3 regions of the Pseudomonas sp. ASL8 genome follow, and region 1 is predicted to be linked to each of the others. Evidence: predicted binding sites of a transcription regulator. Region 1 holds the regulator's gene; each other region holds the start of a gene.

What was found. The regulator FliA, encoded in region 1, starts transcription of late flagellar genes. The targets are predictions, from matches to a motif close to CTAAAGTTTNNNNNNNNNNNGCCGNTAA.
Region 2: AC1MEA_RS12805 (flagellar protein MotY) is a predicted target of FliA. The motif match lies at 3,638-3,665, and genes of this name have one in related genera.
Region 3: AC1MEA_RS23285 (methyl-accepting chemotaxis protein) is a predicted target of FliA. The motif match lies at 3,338-3,365, and genes of this name have one in related genera.

Annotation. Positions count from the first base shown of each region.
Region 1 is NZ_CM155278.1:5,556,046-5,563,023, reverse strand. It holds gene fleN (flagellar synthesis regulator FleN) at 96-929, shown strand; gene fliA (RNA polymerase sigma factor FliA) at 926-1,666, shown strand; gene AC1MEA_RS25505 (chemotaxis response regulator CheY) at 1,930-2,304, shown strand; gene AC1MEA_RS25500 (protein phosphatase CheZ) at 2,324-3,112, shown strand; gene AC1MEA_RS25495 (chemotaxis protein CheA) at 3,146-5,371, shown strand; gene AC1MEA_RS25490 (protein-glutamate methylesterase/protein-glutamine glutaminase) at 5,423-6,583, shown strand; gene AC1MEA_RS25485 (flagellar motor protein) at 6,583-6,978, shown strand, end outside.
Region 2 is NZ_CM155278.1:2,795,529-2,802,506, reverse strand. It holds gene AC1MEA_RS12820 (hypothetical protein) at 1-489, shown strand, start outside; gene AC1MEA_RS12815 (hypothetical protein) at 853-1,131, shown strand; gene AC1MEA_RS12810 (argininosuccinate synthase) at 1,352-2,569, opposite strand; gene AC1MEA_RS12805 (flagellar protein MotY) at 2,699-3,604, opposite strand; gene pyrC (dihydroorotase) at 3,732-4,778, shown strand; gene rnt (ribonuclease T) at 4,775-5,458, shown strand; gene AC1MEA_RS12790 (bacterioferritin-associated ferredoxin) at 5,708-5,926, shown strand; gene bfr (bacterioferritin) at 6,127-6,597, shown strand; gene AC1MEA_RS12780 (hypothetical protein) at 6,741-6,978, opposite strand, start outside.
Region 3 is NZ_CM155278.1:5,068,887-5,075,864, forward strand. It holds gene AC1MEA_RS23265 (class I SAM-dependent methyltransferase) at 1-31, opposite strand, end outside; gene AC1MEA_RS23270 (DoxX family protein) at 288-722, opposite strand; gene AC1MEA_RS23275 (MltF family protein) at 825-2,261, opposite strand; gene AC1MEA_RS23280 (TatD family hydrolase) at 2,453-3,286, shown strand; gene AC1MEA_RS23285 (methyl-accepting chemotaxis protein) at 3,408-4,889, shown strand; gene AC1MEA_RS23290 (Mpo1-like protein) at 5,002-5,370, shown strand; gene AC1MEA_RS23295 (acyl-CoA thioesterase) at 5,391-6,188, opposite strand; gene AC1MEA_RS23300 (CHAD domain-containing protein) at 6,295-6,978, opposite strand, start outside.

The DNA of each region.
Region 1 (6,978 bases):
GTACCTACATCATGGTCTGCCTTGCTTTGTTCTCTCAACGAACTCGCAGTCAGTAATGTGGCCTCGGTCTAAGCAACACAAGGTAAAGAAATAACATGGGCAGCATGCATCCCGTACAGGTTATCGCGGTGACCGGTGGCAAAGGTGGCGTCGGCAAGACCAACGTGTCAGTGAATCTATCACTGGCTCTGGCTGAGCTCGGTCGGCGCGTCATGCTGCTGGATGCCGACCTGGGTCTGGCTAATGTCGATGTGTTACTCGGCTTGACCCCCAAACGTACCCTCGCCGACGTTATCGAAGGACGCTGCGAGCTTCGCGACGTGCTGCTTCAGGGCCCAGGCGGGATTCGTATCGTGCCGGCTGCGTCCGGCACCCAGAGCATGGTTCACCTGACGCCAGCACAGCATGCCGGGCTGATCCAGGCGTTCAGTGATATCGGCGATAACCTCGATGTGCTGGTGATTGACACAGCCGCGGGCATCGGTGAATCGGTCGTCAGCTTCGTGCGCGCTGCCCAGGAAGTATTGCTGGTGGTGTGTGATGAGCCGACCTCGATCACCGACGCTTACGCGCTGATCAAGCTGCTCAACCGCGATTACGGGATGAACCGCTTCCGGGTGCTTGCCAACATGGCACAAAGCCCTCAGGAAGGCCGCAATCTGTTCGCCAAGTTGACCAAGGTCACTGATCGCTTCCTGGATGTCGCCCTACAATACGTCGGCGCCGTGCCTTACGACGAATGCGTGCGCAAAGCCGTGCAGAAGCAGCGCGCTGTGTATGAAGCGTTCCCGCGCTCGAAGTGCTCCCTGGCATTCAAAGCCATCGCGCAGAAAGTCGACACGTGGCCGTTGCCGGCCAACCCGCGCGGGCATCTGGAATTTTTCGTTGAGCGGCTCGTACATCCAGCGAGTGCAGGACCGGTGCTATGACAGCCAGCGGCTATCGCATGTACAGCAAGGCGTCAAAAGACTCCCAGTACGAGCTGATCGAGCGTTATGCGCCGCTGGTCAAACGCATCGCTTATCACCTGCTGGCGCGTTTGCCAGCCAGTGTGCAGGTCGAGGACCTGATCCAGGCAGGCATGATTGGCCTGCTGGAAGTCTCGACCAAGTACGACGCCACCAAGGGTGCGAGTTTCGAGACCTATGCCGGGATTCGTATTCGTGGCGCCATGCTCGATGAAGTGCGCAAGGGCGATTGGGCCCCGCGTTCGGTGCATCGCAATACACGCATGGTCAGTGACGCAATTCGGGCAATTGAAGCTAAAACCGGTCGTGACGCTAAAGATCACGAAGTTGCGGCCGAACTCCAATTGAGTCTCGATGATTATTACGGGATTTTGAATGACACCTTGGGCAGCCGACTGTTCAGTTTCGACGATCTGTTGCAGGACGGCGAACATGAAGGGCTGCACGAGGACGGCGCAAGCGCTCACCTTGAGCCGTCGCGCGATCTGGAAGATGAACGCTTCCAGGCCGCGTTGGCAGATGCGATAGCCAATTTGCCGGAGCGTGAGCGACTGGTATTGGCGCTGTACTACGACGAGGAGCTGAACCTCAAGGAAATTGGTGAAGTGTTGGGGGTCAGCGAGTCGCGGGTCAGCCAGTTACACAGCCAGTGCGCAGCTCGTTTGCGAGGGCGTTTGGGGGAATGGCGAGCGCGTTGACAGACAGTGCGTGGCCCTTGGTGGTTTCGCGCTATCTGCAGGCCGGCTGTGCAAAGCGTTGCGTGCGAAGAAGATAAGACTAGGCAGGAGCCGGTCAGTCAGGGTCCTGTAAAGCCTGCTGTGCCAGCGTCCCGACCTGTTGATTTACCAAGCTCGTCGTCGTTTTCGTGCAGCCGTTGTGTGCTGCGCCGGTTTTTGATTGAACAGCGTATTCAGGTGCTGAATGCGTTAAAGACTGCTTGGAGGTCGAATTGAACAAGAACATGAAAATCCTCATCGTTGATGACTTCTCAACGATGCGGCGGATCATAAAAAACCTGTTGCGTGACCTGGGGTTTACCAATACGGCTGAAGCGGATGACGGGACTACCGCGTTGCCGATGCTGCAAAGCGGGAGCTTCGACTTTTTGGTGACTGACTGGAACATGCCTGGCATGTCCGGCATCGATCTGTTGCGTCATGTGCGTGCAGATGAACGCCTCAAGCATCTACCGGTGTTGATGGTAACGGCTGAAGCCAAGCGTGATCAGATCATCGAAGCCGCTCAGGCTGGTGTGAACGGTTATGTGGTCAAGCCTTTCACGGCTCAAGTGCTGAAAGAAAAGATCGAAAAGATCTTCGAGCGCGTCAATAGCTGATGTTTGCCGCGAGGGCTCTATGGAGCACACAGAATCGTCATCGGGCGACTTTGAGTCGACCCTGAAAAAACACGCACACGAGTTGGTCGATAGCCTTGAAAAGGGCCGGTTCGGCGATGCGGCGCAACTGATTAACGAGCTTAACAAGGCCCGCGACAGCGGCCTGTATCAAGAAGTCGGCAAACTTACCCGCGAACTGCACAGTGCGATCGTCAACTTTCAGATTGACCCGAACACGCCGCAAGCCGAAGAAGTCTCGCAGATCAATGATGCTACCGAGCGGCTGTCCTATGTGGTCAGGCTGACTGAGGCAGCGGCCAACCGCACCATGGATCTGGTGGAACTCAGTACACCGTTGGTGAACGGAGTTGGCGCCGAGGCTGCAGCCCTGAGTGCCGATTGGGGACGCTTCATGCGTCGCGAAGTCGGTGCTGAAGAATTTCGTGAACTGGCCCGACGTGTCGATGGTTTTTTGACGCGCAGCGAAAAGGAAACCCGGGAAGTGTCGGGCCACCTCAACGATATTTTGCTGGCTCAGGATTACCAGGACCTTACCGGTCAGGTGATCAAGCGCGTGACCCAGTTGGTTACGGAAGTTGAAAGCAACCTGCTCAAGCTGGTGCTGATGGCCAGTCAGGTCGATCGCTTTGCCGGGATCGAACATGACCATCAATCGATGCGCGCAGAAAAAGAACAAGAAAAACATCTGTCTCAGGGTGAAGGTCCGCAGATTCATGCCGATAAGCGTGATGACGTTGTGTCCGGACAGGATGATGTTGACGATCTGCTATCCAGCCTGGGCTTCTAGGTCGGTTGATGGTTAATTTTAGGGAGCACCCCAATGAGCTTCGGCGCCGATGAAGAAATCCTTCAGGATTTTCTGGTAGAGGCCGGCGAGATTCTCGAGCTATTGTCCGAGCAGCTGGTCGAGCTGGAAAGCCGACCAGATGATGCGGAATTGCTCAATGCAATTTTTCGCGGTTTTCACACTGTAAAAGGGGGCGCCGGCTTCCTCCAGCTCCATGAGCTGGTGGAGTGCTGCCACATCGCCGAGAACGTCTTCGACATCCTGCGCAAGGGTGAGCGGCGGGTCGACTCGGAATTGATGGACGTGGTCCTTGAAGCATTGGATGCGGTCAATGGCATGTTCACTGAAGTGCGTGAGCGCACTACGGTGACCCCGGCCACGCCCGAATTGCTGGCTGCATTAGCACGACTGGCAGCGCCAGCATCTGCCGATGAGATCGCTGCGGCAGCGCCCGTCAGCGTCGAAGAGCCACCTGCTGAGGCTGCAGGCGACATCACCGATAACGAATTCGAACAACTGCTCGATTCGCTCAACGCCGTCAAGGCGCAAGCGGCCGCGTCAGCCGCTGCGCCCGCGGCGGTTGCGATGCCTGCTATTGACCCCAATGCCAGCGACGAGATCAGTGATGCTGAATTCGAATCGCTGCTTGATCAGTTGCACGGGAAAGGCCAGTTCGCCGCCGATGCCGCGCCTGTTCAGGCTGCGCCTGTGGCAACCGCGGCAGCGAGCAATGAGATCACCGACGACGAATTCGAAGCACTCCTCGATCAGTTGCACGGAAAAGGTTCGTTCGTAGCCGATGCACTGGAGCCTGCGGTACTGGCTCCAGTGGCCGTCGCCAAGGCGCCTGCAAGTGCTCCGGGCGGCGATCAAATCTCCGATCACGAATTCGAAGCGTTGCTTGATGAGCTGCATGGCAAAGGCAAGTTTGAGCCTGATGCCGTTGTGGCAGCGGTTGCTCCAGCGCCAGTCGTGGCTAAAGCCGCCGTGGTTAAGGCGTCTGCGCCTGCGCCGGCCAAGGCTATTGCTGCAGCCCCAGCCCCGGCCAAAGCGCCGGTGCCGGTGCCGGAGAAGCACGCGGCGTCTGAAGCCGAAACCACGGTGCGGGTCGACACTGCACGCCTCGACGAAATCATGAACATGGTCGGCGAGTTGGTGTTGGTGCGTAACCGCCTGGTTCGTCTGGGCCTCAACAGTGGCGACGAAGCCATGTCCAAGGCGGTGTCGAACCTTGACGTGGTCACGGCTGATCTGCAGACCGCGGTGATGAAAACCCGCATGCAGCCGATCAAGAAGGTCTTCGGGCGCTTCCCGCGTCTGGTCCGCGACCTTGCACGTCAGTTGAAGAAAGAGATCAATCTGGAACTGGTCGGCGAAGAAACCGACCTGGATAAAAACCTGGTCGAGGCGCTGGCCGATCCGCTGGTCCACTTGGTACGCAACGCCGTCGACCACGGCATCGAAACCCCGGAAGAGCGTGACGCGGCGGGCAAGCCTCGGTGTGGTCGTGTGATTCTGGCGGCCGAACAGGAAGGCGACCACATCCTGCTGTCGATCTCCGATGACGGCAAGGGCATGGACGCCAACGTGTTACGTGCCATCGCCGTGAAGCGTGGGGTGATGGACAAGGACGCTGCGGATCGCTTGAGCGAAACCGATTGCTACAACCTGATCTTCGCGCCGGGCTTCTCGACCAAGACCGAGATTTCTGACGTGTCCGGACGCGGCGTGGGCATGGACGTGGTGAAAACCAAGATCGCCCAACTCAATGGCTCGATCAACATCTACTCGACCAAGGGCCAGGGGTCGAAGATCGTCATCAAGGTGCCGTTGACCCTGGCGATCATGCCGACCCTGATGGTGATGCTGGGCAATCAGGCTTTTGCCTTCCCGCTGGTCAACGTAAACGAGATTTTCCACCTCGACCTGTCGCGGACCAACGTCGTCGACGGCCAGGAAGTGGTCATCGTGCGCGACAAGGCTTTGCCACTGTTCTATCTCAAGCGTTGGCTGGTCGCCAAGGCCGCTCACGAAGAGCAGCGCGAAGGTCATGTTGTGATCCTGTCGGTCGGCACGCAGCGTATCGGTTTTGTCGTCGATCAGTTGGTGGGCCAGGAAGAAGTCGTCATCAAGCCGCTGGGCAAAATGCTTCAGGGAACACCGGGTATGTCGGGCGCCACCATTACCGGTGACGGTCGAATTGCCTTGATTCTCGATGTACCAAGCATGCTCAAGCGTTACGCTGCACGGCGTATTTGATTCTGGGGCTGCGGGCCGCTTTTGGTGCCCGCAGCACCTAATGGAGTGTTTATGGCAGTCAAGGTCCTGGTGGTGGATGATTCAGGTTTCTTCCGCCGCCGCGTCTCGGAAATTCTTTCTGCGGACCCGAATATCCAGATAGTCGGCACGGCGACTAACGGCAAAGAAGCCATCGAGCAAGCGCTGGCGCTGAAGCCCGATGTGATTACCATGGATTACGAGATGCCGATGATGGATGGCATCACGGCAGTGCGTCACATCATGCAGCGCATTCCGACACCGGTCTTGATGTTCTCCTCGCTGACCCATGAAGGTGCCCGGGTTACGCTGGATGCGCTGGATGCGGGTGCGGTCGATTTCCTGCCCAAAAACTTCGAAGACATCTCGCGCAACCCCGAAAAGGTCAAACAGCTGCTGTGCGAGAAAATCCACACTATTTCCCGCAGCAACCGTCGTTTCACGGGATACAGCACTCCGACGCCGCAGGCGGCTGCGCCATCGGGCGCCAGTTCCGCGCTGTCCACGGCCAGCAGCACCTTGAGTGGCGGGTCGACGACTTCCCGTGCTGCACCCGTGCGTTCGGCGGCTTCGCCGACAAGCGCTTCCTCGACGTACGTGCCATCGCATGCTTCGCCTGCTCCAAAGCGCAAGGCCTACAAGCTGGTGGCAATCGGTACATCAACGGGTGGCCCGGTGGCATTGCAGCGCGTGTTAACGCAACTGCCCGCCAGCTTCCCTGCACCTATCGTTCTGATCCAGCACATGCCGGCAGCGTTCACCAAGGCATTCGCCGAGCGCCTGGACAAGCTGTGCCAGATCAGTGTCAAAGAAGCCGAAGACGGTGATATTTTGCGTCCGGGCCTGGCATTGCTGGCCCCTGGCGGCAAACAAATGATGATCGATGGTCGTGGCGCGGTGAAGATTCTGCCCGGCGACGAGCGCTTGAATTACAAACCCTGTGTGGATATTACCTTCGGTTCTGCAGCCAAATCCTACGGTGACAAGGTGTTGGCGGTGGTACTGACCGGCATGGGGGCCGATGGTCGCGAAGGTGCTCGCCTGCTCAAGCAGGGTGGCAGCCATATCTGGGCGCAGGATGAGGCAAGCTGTGTGATTTACGGCATGCCCATGGCGATCGTCAAAGCTGACCTGGCGGATGCGGTGTACAGCCTGGACGAGATTGGCAAGCATTTGGTCGAGGCCTGTCTCTGATGGATGTGCTGAGCCTGATTGGGATCATCCTGGCGTTTGTCGCCATCATCGGCGGCAATTACCTGGAAGGCGGACACCTGAGCGCATTGCTCAATGGTCCGGCGGCCTTGATCGTGCTGGGCGGTACTCTCGCGGCGTCGCTGCTGCAGTCGCCCATGAGCTCTTTTATGCGCGCCCTGCAGATTGTTGGCTGGATTCTGTTTCCGCCACGCATCGACTTGCCGGGCGGTATCGACCGTGTCGTCAACTGGAGCCTGACTGCGCGCAAGGAAGGGTTGCTCGGGCTTGAAGCCATCGCCGACGGGGAACCCGATACCTATTCGCGCAAAGGCTTGCAGCTGCTGGTCGATGGTGCTGAGCCCGAAGCGATTCGGAGCATTCTGGAAGTGGACTTC
Region 2 (6,978 bases), 2.8 Mb from region 1:
CTCATTGCTTTCCCTTGCACCCTGACGTTTATGTTTTTTTTGACATTAAATTTCAACTACAAAGCCCTCTATGCCCCTTCTGATTTTTCCAATGAAAAAAACTTTATAAAAGTTTCAAAAAAAACCGATCCTTCTTCTAAAGACACTCCGCAGCATGCCGCACTCAAAGTGCCTGCCACCGGAAACAAGAAGAAATCATTCTCGAAACTCTTGCTCCACCCTGCCAATAGACTGGACGTTTTTTATGGAGGGCCCCTCTCCTGTCAGCGCGACTTAAAGAATATTCTATCCCTGCTCACTGCCCAGGACGGCCCCTCTCACAGCAGCGCATCTCAATCAACCCGGTGGATTCTAGTGCTCAAAGACTGGGACGAACCAATGCCCCACGATGAGCTCATTGAGTTAATTAACCACTGGACAACAAGCACGCCATATACCGATATTTTCGCCGTATGGGTGATTGAATCAAACACCGTTTCCTTTCTGTGAAAACGCCCAAAACTCTGGAACACAATTCAACTGCCCGCTGCCCACCGTAGGAACAACACGGCGGCCGTCATGGGTAACTCTAAAATTCACAATGCTCTATTTACTTTATTGCGTAGGCGCTCACCTTGAACAGACGCGGCTTTTTCTTCCAGCGCTGTCCGACCAACGATAACAGCCTTACATTCCTTGGATGAATCTGAAAGGAACCGCTTAAATTCAGACTCTTTTTTAGCCGTGTGACGCGGCACGTCTTTCTATAAAAACAGCTAATGTAATGAGAAGCCGAGTACACATATTTCCCGCCTTAAACGCACACGTAACCTACCCCAACAAGTTCGTACCTACGACCGAGAGAACACGACAATGACGCTATTAAAAGACTATCACGACACCCAAAAAGCGCTTGAACAACAACTGCTGTTGCTGGCGTCACTCAAAAAAAATTTATCGTTAACAAAGGAGCTGGAGTTCGAGAAAAAAATCAAAGCGTTGATGACGCGCTACAGCAAAACGCTGAAAGACGTCGTTACACTTTTTGACACCGCTGCACCGCTTACTAGCACGACTGTTCACGAACGTCCTGTCACGTACACAACGGGCGCCAAGAGACTGAAGAAGACACCCGAATCAAAGCGTCAGTGATCCATTTCACGAGCGTACCCGCGACGGCAGAGTTGAATCACAGGGCGACCTGGCAGCCCCTATGCGATGACCTGGCAGCGCTAAAAAGCGTTGCCAGACCAAATTCAACGCTGGCCCTTGACCCGCTTCCATTGGAAAGACGGGTCAAGGGTTCTATCGCTTCCGTGCACAAATACCGCAAAAAAACCCTGGTTTATTCAACGGCACCCGGCACCGGCCATCAGAACAACTTACGGCCTTTGTTTGCAGCGATGCGCATGCGCAGAGCATTCAATTTGATAAAGCCGGCCGCGTCCGCCTGGTTGTAAGCGCCGCCGTCCTCTTCAAACGTCGCAATGTTTGCATCGAACAACGACTCGTCAGATTTACGACCTGTGACGATGACATTGCCTTTATACAGCTTCAGACGCACAACACCGTTCACGTGGGCTTGAGACGCGTCGATCATCTGTTGCAACATCAGACGCTCAGGGCTCCACCAGTAGCCGGTGTAAATCATGCTGGCGTACTTAGGCATCAACTCGTCTTTGAGGTGAGCGACTTCACGGTCCAGGGTGATTGACTCAATGGCGCGGTGGGCGCGCAGCATGATGGTGCCACCTGGGGTCTCATAACAGCCACGAGACTTCATGCCAACATAACGGTTCTCGACGATATCCAGACGTCCGATACCGTTTTCGCCGCCGATGCGGTTCAGGGTGGCCAATACTGTCGCAGGCGTCATATCTACGCCATCCAGCGCCACGATATCGCCATTGCGATACGTCAGCTCAAGATACGTTGCAACGTTCGGCGCGTCCTCTGGGGACTTGGTCCAACGCCACATGTCTTCTTCGTGCTCAGTCCAGGTGTCTTCCAGCACGCCGCCTTCATAGGAGATGTGCAGCAGGTTGGCATCCATGGAGTACGGCGACTTCTTCTTGCCGTGGCGCTCGATCGGGATGGAGTGCTTCTCAGCGTAATCCATCAGTTTTTCGCGCGACAGCAGATCCCATTCACGCCACGGGGCAATCACCTTGACGCCGGGCTTGAGGGCGTAAGCGCCCAGCTCGAAACGAACCTGATCGTTGCCTTTGCCGGTGGCGCCATGGGAAATGGCATCAGCGCCGGTTTCGTTGGCGATTTCGATCAGACGTTTGGCGATCAGCGGACGCGCGATGGAGGTCCCCAGCAGGTACTCGCCTTCGTAGACGGTATTGGCACGGAACATCGGGAACACGAAATCGCGCACGAACTCTTCGCGCAGATCGTCAATGTAGATTTCTTTCACGCCCATGGCTTTTGCCTTGGCACGCGCGGGCTCGACTTCTTCGCCTTGGCCCAAGTCAGCAGTGAAGGTCACTACTTCGCAGTTGTACGTGTCCTGCAGCCACTTGAGGATTACCGAAGTATCCAAGCCACCGGAATACGCGAGAACTACCTTGTTTACGTCCGCCATGCCATCACTCCACCGGGTTGTACGGAAAACCGGTGATTCTACCGCTCAAACCTATCAATTTACAGAGGCGCGACAGCGTGTGACGACGAAGCGACAGTTAGTGTCGAGAGTACGACCGATTCATGCGGTTCAGGACGTGGCAGCCGCATTGCTCGCAGCCGCAACAGGTGCGGGCTCATCAGGCGCGACACGTTCCAGCTGGATGTTGACCCGACGGTTGCGCGCACGGTTGGCGGCATTGGTGTTGGGCACCAGCGGATAGCGCTCGCCATGAAAGCGCAGGGTTATCTGTTTTTCCTGCACGCCTTGAGTCTTGAAGAAGTCCATCACCGCCAACGCCCTGCGCCGCGACATATCGCGATTGGTCAGGCGATTACCGCTGTTATCAGAATGGCCATCGAGTTCGATGTGGTTAACGGTGGGATCGGCTTTGAGGAACTCAGCGATAACTTGCAGCTTTGCCCGCGCTGGCGCATCAAGATCGACGCCGTTACCCGGGAAACCTATTTGCGCCTGCTTGACCTGTTCGAAGTTCATCGGTAGCAATTTGGCGGTACAGGCCTGGTAATCACTGAACGCCTTGTTGAACCTGACCGGTAACAGCCGCACTTCCACGGCACTACCACCCTCTTGGGAGTAATGACGAATAACCGGACTGCGACCTTCAAGCAAGCCTGCCATCAGGCGCCCGGCCTGACCTTGAGAGCTATTGAAGGGAATGCCGCCATTGCTCATTTTGACCGAGCCCAGATTGATATCACCGCGCCCCGGCTGCCAGGGCGCTGCCGCCGCCAACAGGGTCGCAGAACCCGAGCCGAGCATACTGCCGCTAGCCTTGAGACGAAACGTGGCCTGCTCACCCGCGCGGCGCACGAATTCGCCCACACCGAAATCGGTGATAGGTTGGGTCAGGCGACACTCAAATTTGTCGCCTTCGACTTTCCATTCGATACTCTCCAGACGCGTCTGGAAAGTGATAGCCACTGCCGGCAGACTGGCAAACACGCTGAGCAAGGCTAGATAACGCTGGCGCACGGGAGGCTCCACTAGAAAACTGCATACGTCTGGCTATCGGTAACTTCCCGGAAAACTTGATAGCGAGTGCCTGGAAGAGTCTTTTCCGGTAGCATTCCCAGCGAGTTTGACCCGCCTGGAATCCCCAATGTCTGACCGCCTGACCCTTCTGCGTCCCGACGACTGGCACATTCACCTCCGTGATGGAGCTGTTTTGCCTCACACCGTCGCTGACGTAGCGCGTACTTTTGGACGCGCAATCATCATGCCGAACCTGGTGCCTCCCGTGCGTAATGCACAGGAAGCTGACGCCTATCGCCAGCGCATTCTTGCTGCGCGCCCGGCAGGCAGCCACTTCGAACCGCTGATGGTGCTGTACCTGACCGACCTGACCCAGCCGCAGGATATACGCGCGGCCAAGGCCAGCGGATTTGTCCATGCCGCCAAGCTGTACCCGGCCGGGGCAACCACCAACTCCGATTCCGGCGTCACCAGCATCGACAAAATTTTCCCGGCGCTCGAAACCATGGCTGAAGTCGGCCTGCCGCTTCTGGTCCACGGGGAAGTGACCCGTAGCGAAATCGACGTTTTCGACCGTGAAAAAATCTTCATCGATGAGCATTTACGTCGAGTGGTTGAGCGCTTCCCAGCGCTGAAGGTAGTTTTCGAACACATCACCACCCGCGAAGCCGTGCAGTTCGTGAACGACGCTTCGGCGAACGTCGGGGCGACGATCACCGCCCATCACCTGCTTTACAACCGCAACCACATGTTGGTCGGTGGCATTCGCCCACACTTCTATTGCCTGCCGATTCTCAAACGCAACACTCACCAGGAAGCATTGCTCGATGCCGCCACCAGTGGCAGCGCGAAATTCTTCCTCGGTACCGATTCAGCGCCTCACGCCCAGCAGGCCAAAGAAGCGGCGTGCGGCTGTGCCGGTTGCTACACCGCTTACGCTGCCATCGAGCTGTACGCCGAAGCGTTCGAACAACGCAATGCCCTGGACAAACTGGAAGGTTTCGCCAGCGTTCACGGCCCGGCGTTCTATGGCCTGGCACCCAACCGCGACACCATAACGCTGGTCCGTGATGAATGGACCGCACCTACCAGCCTGCCATTTGGCACGCTGTCCGTAATTCCGCTGCGCGCCGGTGAAAAACTGCGCTGGCGCCTGCTAGAGGAACACGCGTGAGCGAAGATCATTTCGACGACGAACAGGACGGTCATGGCGGCGGAGGCGGAGGCGGCTCTCGGCACCCGATGGCTGCCCGTTTCCGCGGCTATCTGCCGGTCGTTATCGACGTAGAAACCGGCGGGTTCAACTCGGCGACCGATGCGCTGCTGGAAATCGCCGCAGTCACGATCGGCATGGACGAAAAAGGCTTCGTGTTCCCTGAGCACACTTACTTCTTCCGTGTTGAGCCGTTCGAAGGCGCCAATATCGAAGCTGCCGCGCTGGAGTTCACCGGCATCAAGCTCGATCACCCGCTGCGCATGGCAGTCAGCGAAGAAACCGCGCTGACCGACATCTTCCGTGGTGTTCGCAAAGCCCTGAAAGCCAATGGCTGCAAACGCGCGATTCTGGTGGGGCATAACGCCAGTTTCGACCTCGGCTTCGTAAACGCTGCCGTCGCGCGCCTCGACATGAAGCGCAACCCTTTCCACCCGTTCTCCAGTTTCGACACCGCGACCCTCGCCGGTTTGGCATACGGTCAAACCGTGCTCGCCAAGGCCTGTCAGACCGCGGACATCGACTTTGATGGCCGTGAAGCACACTCGGCCCGCTACGACACCGAAAAAACCGCAGAGCTGTTCTGCGGCATCGTCAACCGCTGGAAACAAATGGGCGGCTGGGAAGACTTCAACGACTGAAGCCTGACCTGCTCTCTGAGAACCGGCCCACGTGGCCGGTTTTTTTTATGTTTGCTGACCTGCCCGGAACAAGGTCGACACATTCAAACCTGCCTACAGGACAAAACTGGCTTATCCGCCACCTCCCCATCGTTCCCTGCCCGTAGTCGACAGCTCTAATCCGGGCCTCAGATAAACTGCTTTGACAAGCATTCTCATTACCATTAGTATCTCCAGCACTGAGTCATCAACCAGCGACGGTTCTCACTTATGTATGTCTGCCTCTGCCAAGGTGTTACTGATGGGCAAATCCGGGACGCGATCCTTGAGGGTTGCTGCAGTTACCGTGATGTCCGCCAAACATTGGGCGTTGCCAGCCAATGTGGCAAATGCGCCACCGTTGCCAAAGCCGTCGTGCGTGAGACCCTGACTGAGCTGCAAAGCAGCCAGGTGATGCTGGCCTACCCCGCAGAATTTTCAGCTGCCTGAATATCGCCTTGTCAAAGGACCGGACCGTGTGTCCGGTTTTTTTATGTCTTTAATTCAAACGCTTAGCCCATAAATGCAGAACTAAAACGCTCTTATCAGCATTTAATTCGACTTATTATTCAATACCTTAGGTTTGACAGCCCCTATAGTGCGGCTCAGACTCCGAGCTTATCTACATCAGCCATAGACAGGACCTCGACATGAAAGGCGACATCACCGTCATCCAGCATCTCAACAAGATCCTCGGAAACGAGCTGGTCGCAATCAATCAATACTTTCTGCATGCCCGCATGTATGAAGATTGGGGCCTGAAAAAACTCGGCGCGCACGAGTACCACGAATCCATCGACGAGATGAAGCACGCTGACAAGCTGATCAAGCGCATTCTGTTCCTGGAAGGCCTGCCTAACGTACAAGACCTGGGCAAGATCCTGATCGGCGAGCACACCAAGGAAATGCTTGAGTGCGACCTCAAAATCGAAAAAATAGCACTGGCTGACCTCAAAGCGGCCATCGCTCACTTTGAAGTGGTTGGCGACTTCGGTAGCCGTGAGCTGCTCGAGGATATTCTCGAATCCGAAGAAGAGCATATCGACTGGCTTGAAACCCAGTTAGGCTTGATAGATAAAGTCGGGATCGAGAACTACTTGCAGTCGCAGATGGGCGACTGATTTGACGGCTGCGCATCAATAAAAACGCCCCGATTTTTCGGGGCGTTTTGCTAAGAGTGAGTGAATCAAAAAGGCCAGTTTCGCAGGATCCATCCTGTTCTCGCACAAAGAAACAGCCTGCATGCCAATTTTTTATAGCGGGATCACCACTCAATATTTTCCCGGCTATCCTCATCGTCCGAAGGGTTCATAGCGTCACGCATATACGCGGTGAGCATGAAGTTCATGCTAAACGCGCTACCAAATGCTTTCATGGCGCTTTTGTAGGCATTGCTGTCTATCTGCCCCTCTTCCTTGAGTCTGGCCATCGCCAGTTGCAGCACTTCCATCTGCGCAGCCGTAGTTCTGAACGTTTTTTCTCCGTCAGCACCGACATGGTTC
Region 3 (6,978 bases), 490 kb from region 1:
ACAGTCGTATCAGGGGACGCGGACAGCTCATGGTGTTTTATCTCAGCCTCAAAAATCCCGCTGGGCAGCGGTGAGAGGCAACACCGAACCAGCGCTTTAGCGGTATTTCAAAGTCTGTGAAGACTTCAGTCGGTAAGGGTTCAACCTCACCTGGCGCCCCGCAAGTAGCTGTTTAAATCGGCGCATGAGCAGCATCCTAGAGAAGCTGCCTGTGAACTGTCAAGGCGGCATAAGTCGCAAAAACACAAGGCCCGCACATTGCGGGCCTTGTTCGTCACGGTGATCGCTCAATCAGCGATGGCCTTGTCCACCGACAATTTGCCAGCACCTTCGATCAACACGGCGATCGCCCCTCCCAGCAGTGCCAGAGCGAACTCATAACCATTGTTGGCCATGAACAGACCATTACCGATGTGCACAGAGAAAATCGCGACCACCAGCAGCACCGCCAACAAGGCCGCGGCTGGACGCGCCAGCAGGCCAATGACCAGTGCCAGGCCGCCGAAAAACTCGGAACCGCCGGACAGCGTCGCCATCAGATAGCCTGGCGCCAGACCAATGCTTTCCATGTATTGCGCGGTACCCGCCAAGCCATAACCGCCAAACAGGCCGAAGAGTTTCTGCCCACCGTGGCCGATGAAAATGATGCCCACAAAAATACGCAGGACAGTCAGGCCGTAACCGGCACGGGTTGCGAAAACGGTTTTAATCAGTGTGTTCATCGCGTTCATTCCTTTGTAGGAGAAGTGTGTTGGCCGCCATAATAATCAAATCAGCCAATGTTAAAACCCTAAAAATAGCAGCATAAACATCGACCATATCGATCATTTACGTGGCGTAAGCGTTCTCATCTCGCCCTTCTGCGGCTGCGCCTCCAAAGCCTCCCGCTCGCGATCAAACGCCAGGTAATACTTGTTGACGCTGTTAACATAGCTGACGACGCCCACTCCCGCCTGCTCCATGGCGATTCGCTCAACCTGAAAAAACCACTGATTCGGATTCAGCCCACGTCGTCGCGCTTCGGTACGCATGCTCTGCACTCTCTCCGGCCCAAGGTTGTAAGCCGCCAGGACGAACGCCATGCGTTCACGTTCGTTGACGCGGGAGCTGGAAAAAAATTTGCGTCGGATCAGGGTCAGGTACCTGGCACCGGCCTGAACATTACTGTCCACGCTTTGAATATTGTCCACGCCCACTCGCTGCGCCGCCGACGGGGTGATTTGCAGCAACCCCGTTGCGCCGCTGCCCCCTTTCACAGCGGGGTCCAGCGCCGACTCCTTGAAGGCCAAGGCGGCCAGGTTAAGCCAATCCATGCCCTGCTCGTCCGCAGTGCGCTGCAGGATCGGCCGCAGTTTTTCCAACCGCTGACGGTCGTCGCGAGCCAAAGGATTGTGCACCTGATACAGACGTTGGTAGACCCGCTGAAACGCCGCATCCTGATCCGCCGGAACACGGTAAGTCTTGAGAAAGCGGTCAATACTCGCACGCAACATTGATGCGTCGCGGCGCACGTACCAGTTCATGTCACCACCGGTGCTCAAAACCAACGTCCGATCCACTCGCAGCTTGGGCAGGACCTTGGCCCAGCGCTCGGCAATCGGCTGTTCGACAACCGTCAGGTGAAAGATTCCGGCCTGGATCATTTCCAGGACATCTTCAACCGCGAGGCTGGGATCAACCCATTCGATCTTGATCGGCGGCAGTTTGCGCAATGCCAGCTTCTGGTTGAGCTGATGAACCGCCTCGTCGGCCGCGCTGCCAGTGGACAGCGTCAGCGTGTGTCCGGACAACTGCTCGACGTGCTTGAAACCGCGCTCACCCTTGATACCGACCACGATCAGCGGCACATGGCTGACAATCGGGTCACTGGCATCAATATTCCGTGCAGCGCTGGTGTTGAGCAACTCTCCCGGCGCGACCAGATCGCCTTCACCGCGTTGCAATGCCGCGAGCAATTGATCCTTGGATTTGGGGATGATTTGCAGCGTGAGTTGTTGCCCGTCACGCGAATGGCCATTGAGGTATTGCTCGAAGGCGCGCAGCCGGTGATATTCACCCCCAATCGCCTCGCCCTGGACTTCACCGGAGCTGTTACGACTCTGGTTGACCAGCACCCGCAGCACCTTACTGCTACGGATAGCCGCCAGATCGCGTACCTGGCTTTTGTGCACCACCACAGGCGGCCCGGCAAGTCGCGCAGCCGCAGGAAGTGGCAGCAACGCCAACAAACAAAGCACGATCAATAATGAGGGTCGCGTCATCCGTTCTCCAGGGGAATGCGTGCCAAAAAAGAAGCCGCAAAAAGTCCAAAGCCTGTGATATCTGCGGAGTGACGGCGAACCGCAGCGGTGAAAACACTTCAATAAGTTTTTATAACCAGCTGTATTAACTGGATTTTTTTATATCGGCAAAGCTCTGATATTCTCATCAGTCTTAGGCCTGAGGTAGCACCATGCAACTCATCGACATCGGCGTCAATCTGACTAACTCAAGCTTTGCCAATAAACAGCAGGCCGTACTCGATCGCGCCTACCAGTCCGGCGTGTGCCAACTGGTGTTGACCGGGACCAGTGTCGAGAGCAGCGAACAGGCCCTTGAGCTCTGTGAACAATTGGACGAAACAACGCAACGGTTGTTCTCCACGGCGGGGATTCACCCCCACGCAGCCAGCGATTGGACCTCCGATACCGAGCGCCAGTTGCGTGCTTTGCTAAAAGAAGATCGAGTGCGGGCCGTCGGCGAATGCGGGCTGGATTTCAACCGCGATTTCTCGCCGCGTCCACAGCAGGAAAAAGTCCTCGAAGAACATCTGGCCCTGGCTGTAGAGCTGCAATTGCCAGTGTTCCTGCATGAGCGCGATGCCAACCAGCGCTTGCTGGAGATCCTCCGCGATTATCGCGACCGCCTGCCTGCTGCCGTGGTGCACTGCTTCACGGGTGAGCAACGTGCACTGTTCAGCTATTTGGACCTGGACCTGCACATCGGCATCACCGGCTGGATTTGCGATGAACGACGCGGCACTCATCTGCACCCATTGGTCCGGGAAATCCCCCGTGGCCGGTTGATGCTGGAAAGCGATGCCCCTTACCTGCTCCCGCGCAGCCTGCGACCCAAACCGAAAAGTGGACGCAACGAACCCGCCTACTTGCCTGAAGTACTGCGTGAAGTTGCGTTGCACCGGGGCGAAAGCCTGGAAGACCTTTCCGCCCATACCACCGCGTGCGCCCGCACCTTTTTTGCCTTGCCGACATGGATAGAACCGGACAGCGTCGAAGCTGACCGATAGCCCCGGGCCTACTAAGCCCTAGTATTTGCTTGACCCATATCAAATGATCGTCTAAAGATTGGCGGCACAATGCTGGCACCTTGCCTAAATTCATTTCCGCGAATCAAAAAGAAGACCTCTCATGGGCGCCTGGCTTAGCAACGTTTCTTTGAAGTACAAGTTCTGGGCCGTGAACGCGGTCGCTTTTATCACCACGTTGATGTTGGTGCAGTACGCCTTGCAGCTTGAACAACAAGCCCGGGTGGAGGATGCGCAAGGTTCAGCCCAGGCTCAGGCTCACCTGCTCAGTGCCTGGCCTGGCACTCAAGCGCTGCCCACCGGCGCCAATCTGCTGGTCTATACCCAGGGTCAAGCTCCCAGCGTGAAAGGGCAAGCTTTGCCTGAGTTGAGCAATGCCAACGGCTGGATCGAGTTAAGCCACCAGCCGCTGGTGGGGGACGATCCACTGATCGGTGCTCAAGTGGTCACGCGACCCGATGGTCAAAAGCTGGCGGTGCTGGCTTTCGCGCCAAGTCTGATGCAAGTTCTGGCAGATCGCTTCGCCCAGTACGCCATCGCTGTGTTCATCCTGACACTGGCCATGCTGGGGGCCTCGCAGTTGCTGATCCGTTTTCTGCTCAGCCACCTCAACACCCTCAAGGACGTGATGCTGCACGTAGAAAAAAGCGGCGACCTGTCTGCTCGCGTGCCCTTGATCGGCGAAGATGAAGTGGGCCAGATGGCCAAGGCATTCAATGCAATGCAAGCCGGCTACCAACGCGTGGTCAATACCGTGGCCCAGACGGCGGCACGCCTTGATGAGGGCGCTGGACGTCTGGCGGCAGGCATGAGCGAAGTCCGCCACGGCATGCTCGGCCAGCAAAGCGAGACGGATCAGGTTGCGACGGCGATCAACGAAATGACCGCCACGGTGTTTCATATTTCTCAGCACGCCAACGCTACCCGCGACCAGTCACAGACTGCCGATTCACTGGCCGGCAGCGGCAGAGAAGTGGTCAATCGTGTACAGCTGTCAATCGCCGGGCTCTCCAACGGGGTGCAGCAGACTGCAGAGATGATCCAGCAACTGGCTCAGGACAGTCAGAAAATCAACGGTGTGGTTAACGTCATCCACAGCATCGCCGAACAGACCAACCTGCTGGCCCTCAACGCCGCCATCGAAGCCGCGCGCGCCGGCGAGATGGGCCGTGGATTTGCGGTAGTTGCCGACGAAGTCCGTAACCTCGCCAAACGGGTGCAGACCTCGACCGATGAGATCACCAGCATGGTCTCCGCCCTACAGGCTGGCACCCGTGACGCGGTGGACTTCATGCAAGAAAGCTCGTTCAAGGCCGATGACTGCGTGCAACAGGCGAAGGAAGCCGGGGACGCGCTGGAGGCTATCACTGGCGCAGTGGCACAAATGCGCGAAAGCAATACCCAGATAGCCGTGGCAGCCCAGCAGCAAAGCCAAGTGGCAGAAGAAATGAACCGGGCCGTGGTGAGCATTCGCGATGTGACCGAACAAACCGTGCAACAGACCGTCGAGTCAGCCACAACCAGCGGCGAGCTGGCCACCCTGGCAGGCGAGCTGAACCGCGCCATCGGCCAGCTCAAGCTTTAGCGCCTACGCCCACGCCCACGCTATGAGCCTCATAGTCAGGTTTGATTCGCTGACAACCGGGGCGCAGCCTATTCTTCGAGCATCTGAACGGTGTTTCGAAGAGGACTGCAGCATGGGCAAGCGACTTCCCAATCTCCGCACGTGGCAATGGCGCGGTTATGCCGATAACCATCGGCACCCGACCAATCTGGCGTTGCATTTGATCGCCGTGCCGCTGTTCATTATTGCGGCGCTACTGATCGTTGACGGGCTGCTCGGCCTAAGCTTTTCATCGATTGCCATTGGAGTGATCGGCCTGATCGCGGCGCTGGGTTTTCAGCGCCACGGCCATTCACTTGAAGCGCAATCGCCGGAGCCTTTCACTGATCGCAACGATGCGCTCCAGCGTTTGCTGGTCGAGCAGCTCGTGACCTTCCCACGCTTCGTGCTCAGCGGCGGCTGGTGGCGAGCCTGGAAAGAACGCCATCGCCACCGTCATTGACGTCAGCGGTTAAAACAAACTTAGCCAAACACGGTGACCGTCTGCCGGCTGATCGCGATCAACTCACCCTGAGGCGACCACAATGCAGAAGCGGTATGCCCGTAACCATCGCGGGCATGCTCGATCACTGCCCGATACACACACCACTCCAACGTGCTTACCACGGGCAGCGGCTGCACGAACTCGATGGTCCAGGTCAGTGAGCTTCCGGGCGCAGGCTTACTCAAATGCGGCAGCAAAGCAGGCGGCCACGTGTCGACCAACGCCAATAGATGCGCTTCGGTCAGGCATTCTTCTTTGACCTCACCGCGCATACGCACATACCCACCGATTTCCATCGACGGTGTATTGCTGAAAGGCAAGCCGCCCAGGCCCCAGCGCATGGCCATAAAGCGCAGGTACTCAGGCGTTACACCCTTGATAAAGGGCAACTCCTGACAGTCTTCCATCGGTTTCAGGGTGGGTGCGGGCAAAGACTGGACTGCAATCGTCGACTCACGGGGCGCGCCGAAGCTGCCTTGAACCAGGGTCATGACCTGACCGTTCTGAGTGGCACGCCCCAGCACCTGGCTGACCGCTTTGCCTTCACGCAACACTTCCACGTCGAAGCTGATCGGCACACCCGACTCGGCAGGACCGACAAATGTGATAGCCAATGAGCGAATCGGCCGATCCGCCGGGACCTTTGCGCGCATTGCCTCAAACTGCAACGCGGCCATCAACCCGCCAAAACAGGCGCGACCTTGCGACCATTCAGCGGGAATGACCACGGACAGGGGATTGTCACGTACGGCGTCAACCAAGTCAGAAAAGCTCATGCAGACCTCATGCCTGTAAACGGGATAAAAAACGCTGCATGGATCTTAACCAGCACGGTGCCGATCCGCAGGGTTCATTTACGCCAAACTGCGGCCTGAATTCGACCTAACGACCAAAACACACCCGACCCAAGCGCTCCAGCGCCGCGTCGGCTTTGCGTTCCGCACGCACAATCCCCAAATGCCACCCCACCACACACGGTGCCAGATCGTGTTCTTGCTCGGCCCGCGTCAGCCATTGCAGATGGTCGTGCCAGGTGCCCAGTTCACCCTGCGCAGCCTTCAGGCTGGCCTGGATTTTTTTGCTGGAATGGGTCAAGTCCGGGTACGCCTCGGCGCCGTAGCGCACGCGCTTGATCAACAGGCGCAGACGATGGCGATCATGCTCAGGATCATTCATCGCGGCCCTGAGCTTCTTCCATTGTTTGTTCAGGCGCTTTTCAATACGCGTGTGCAAACCACCCAATAACTTCTGATGCTGTGACGCGCGAACAAAACGAGGGAAAGCCTCCAGCACGCTAAACAGTCGAGCCAGTGCCGGAGAGGTTGCGACGGAGGCATAGGCTTCGCTCAATGAATCGCTACGCTGTTTCGCCGCTTGAATCATGCCCTGTTGATGCAGCCAGGCGGCCAGCACCTCCTTGTCACGCAACGGCGTGGTCAACTGCCCCACCTCTTTGGCCGCAGCTTCGAGCTGTTCTACGCCCGGCAAGTCACGCAACGGTCGCAACAGGCTGCGCAAGCGCCGTACGGTGATCCGCAGGTCATGCAGCGCCTCACTGTCCGTCTC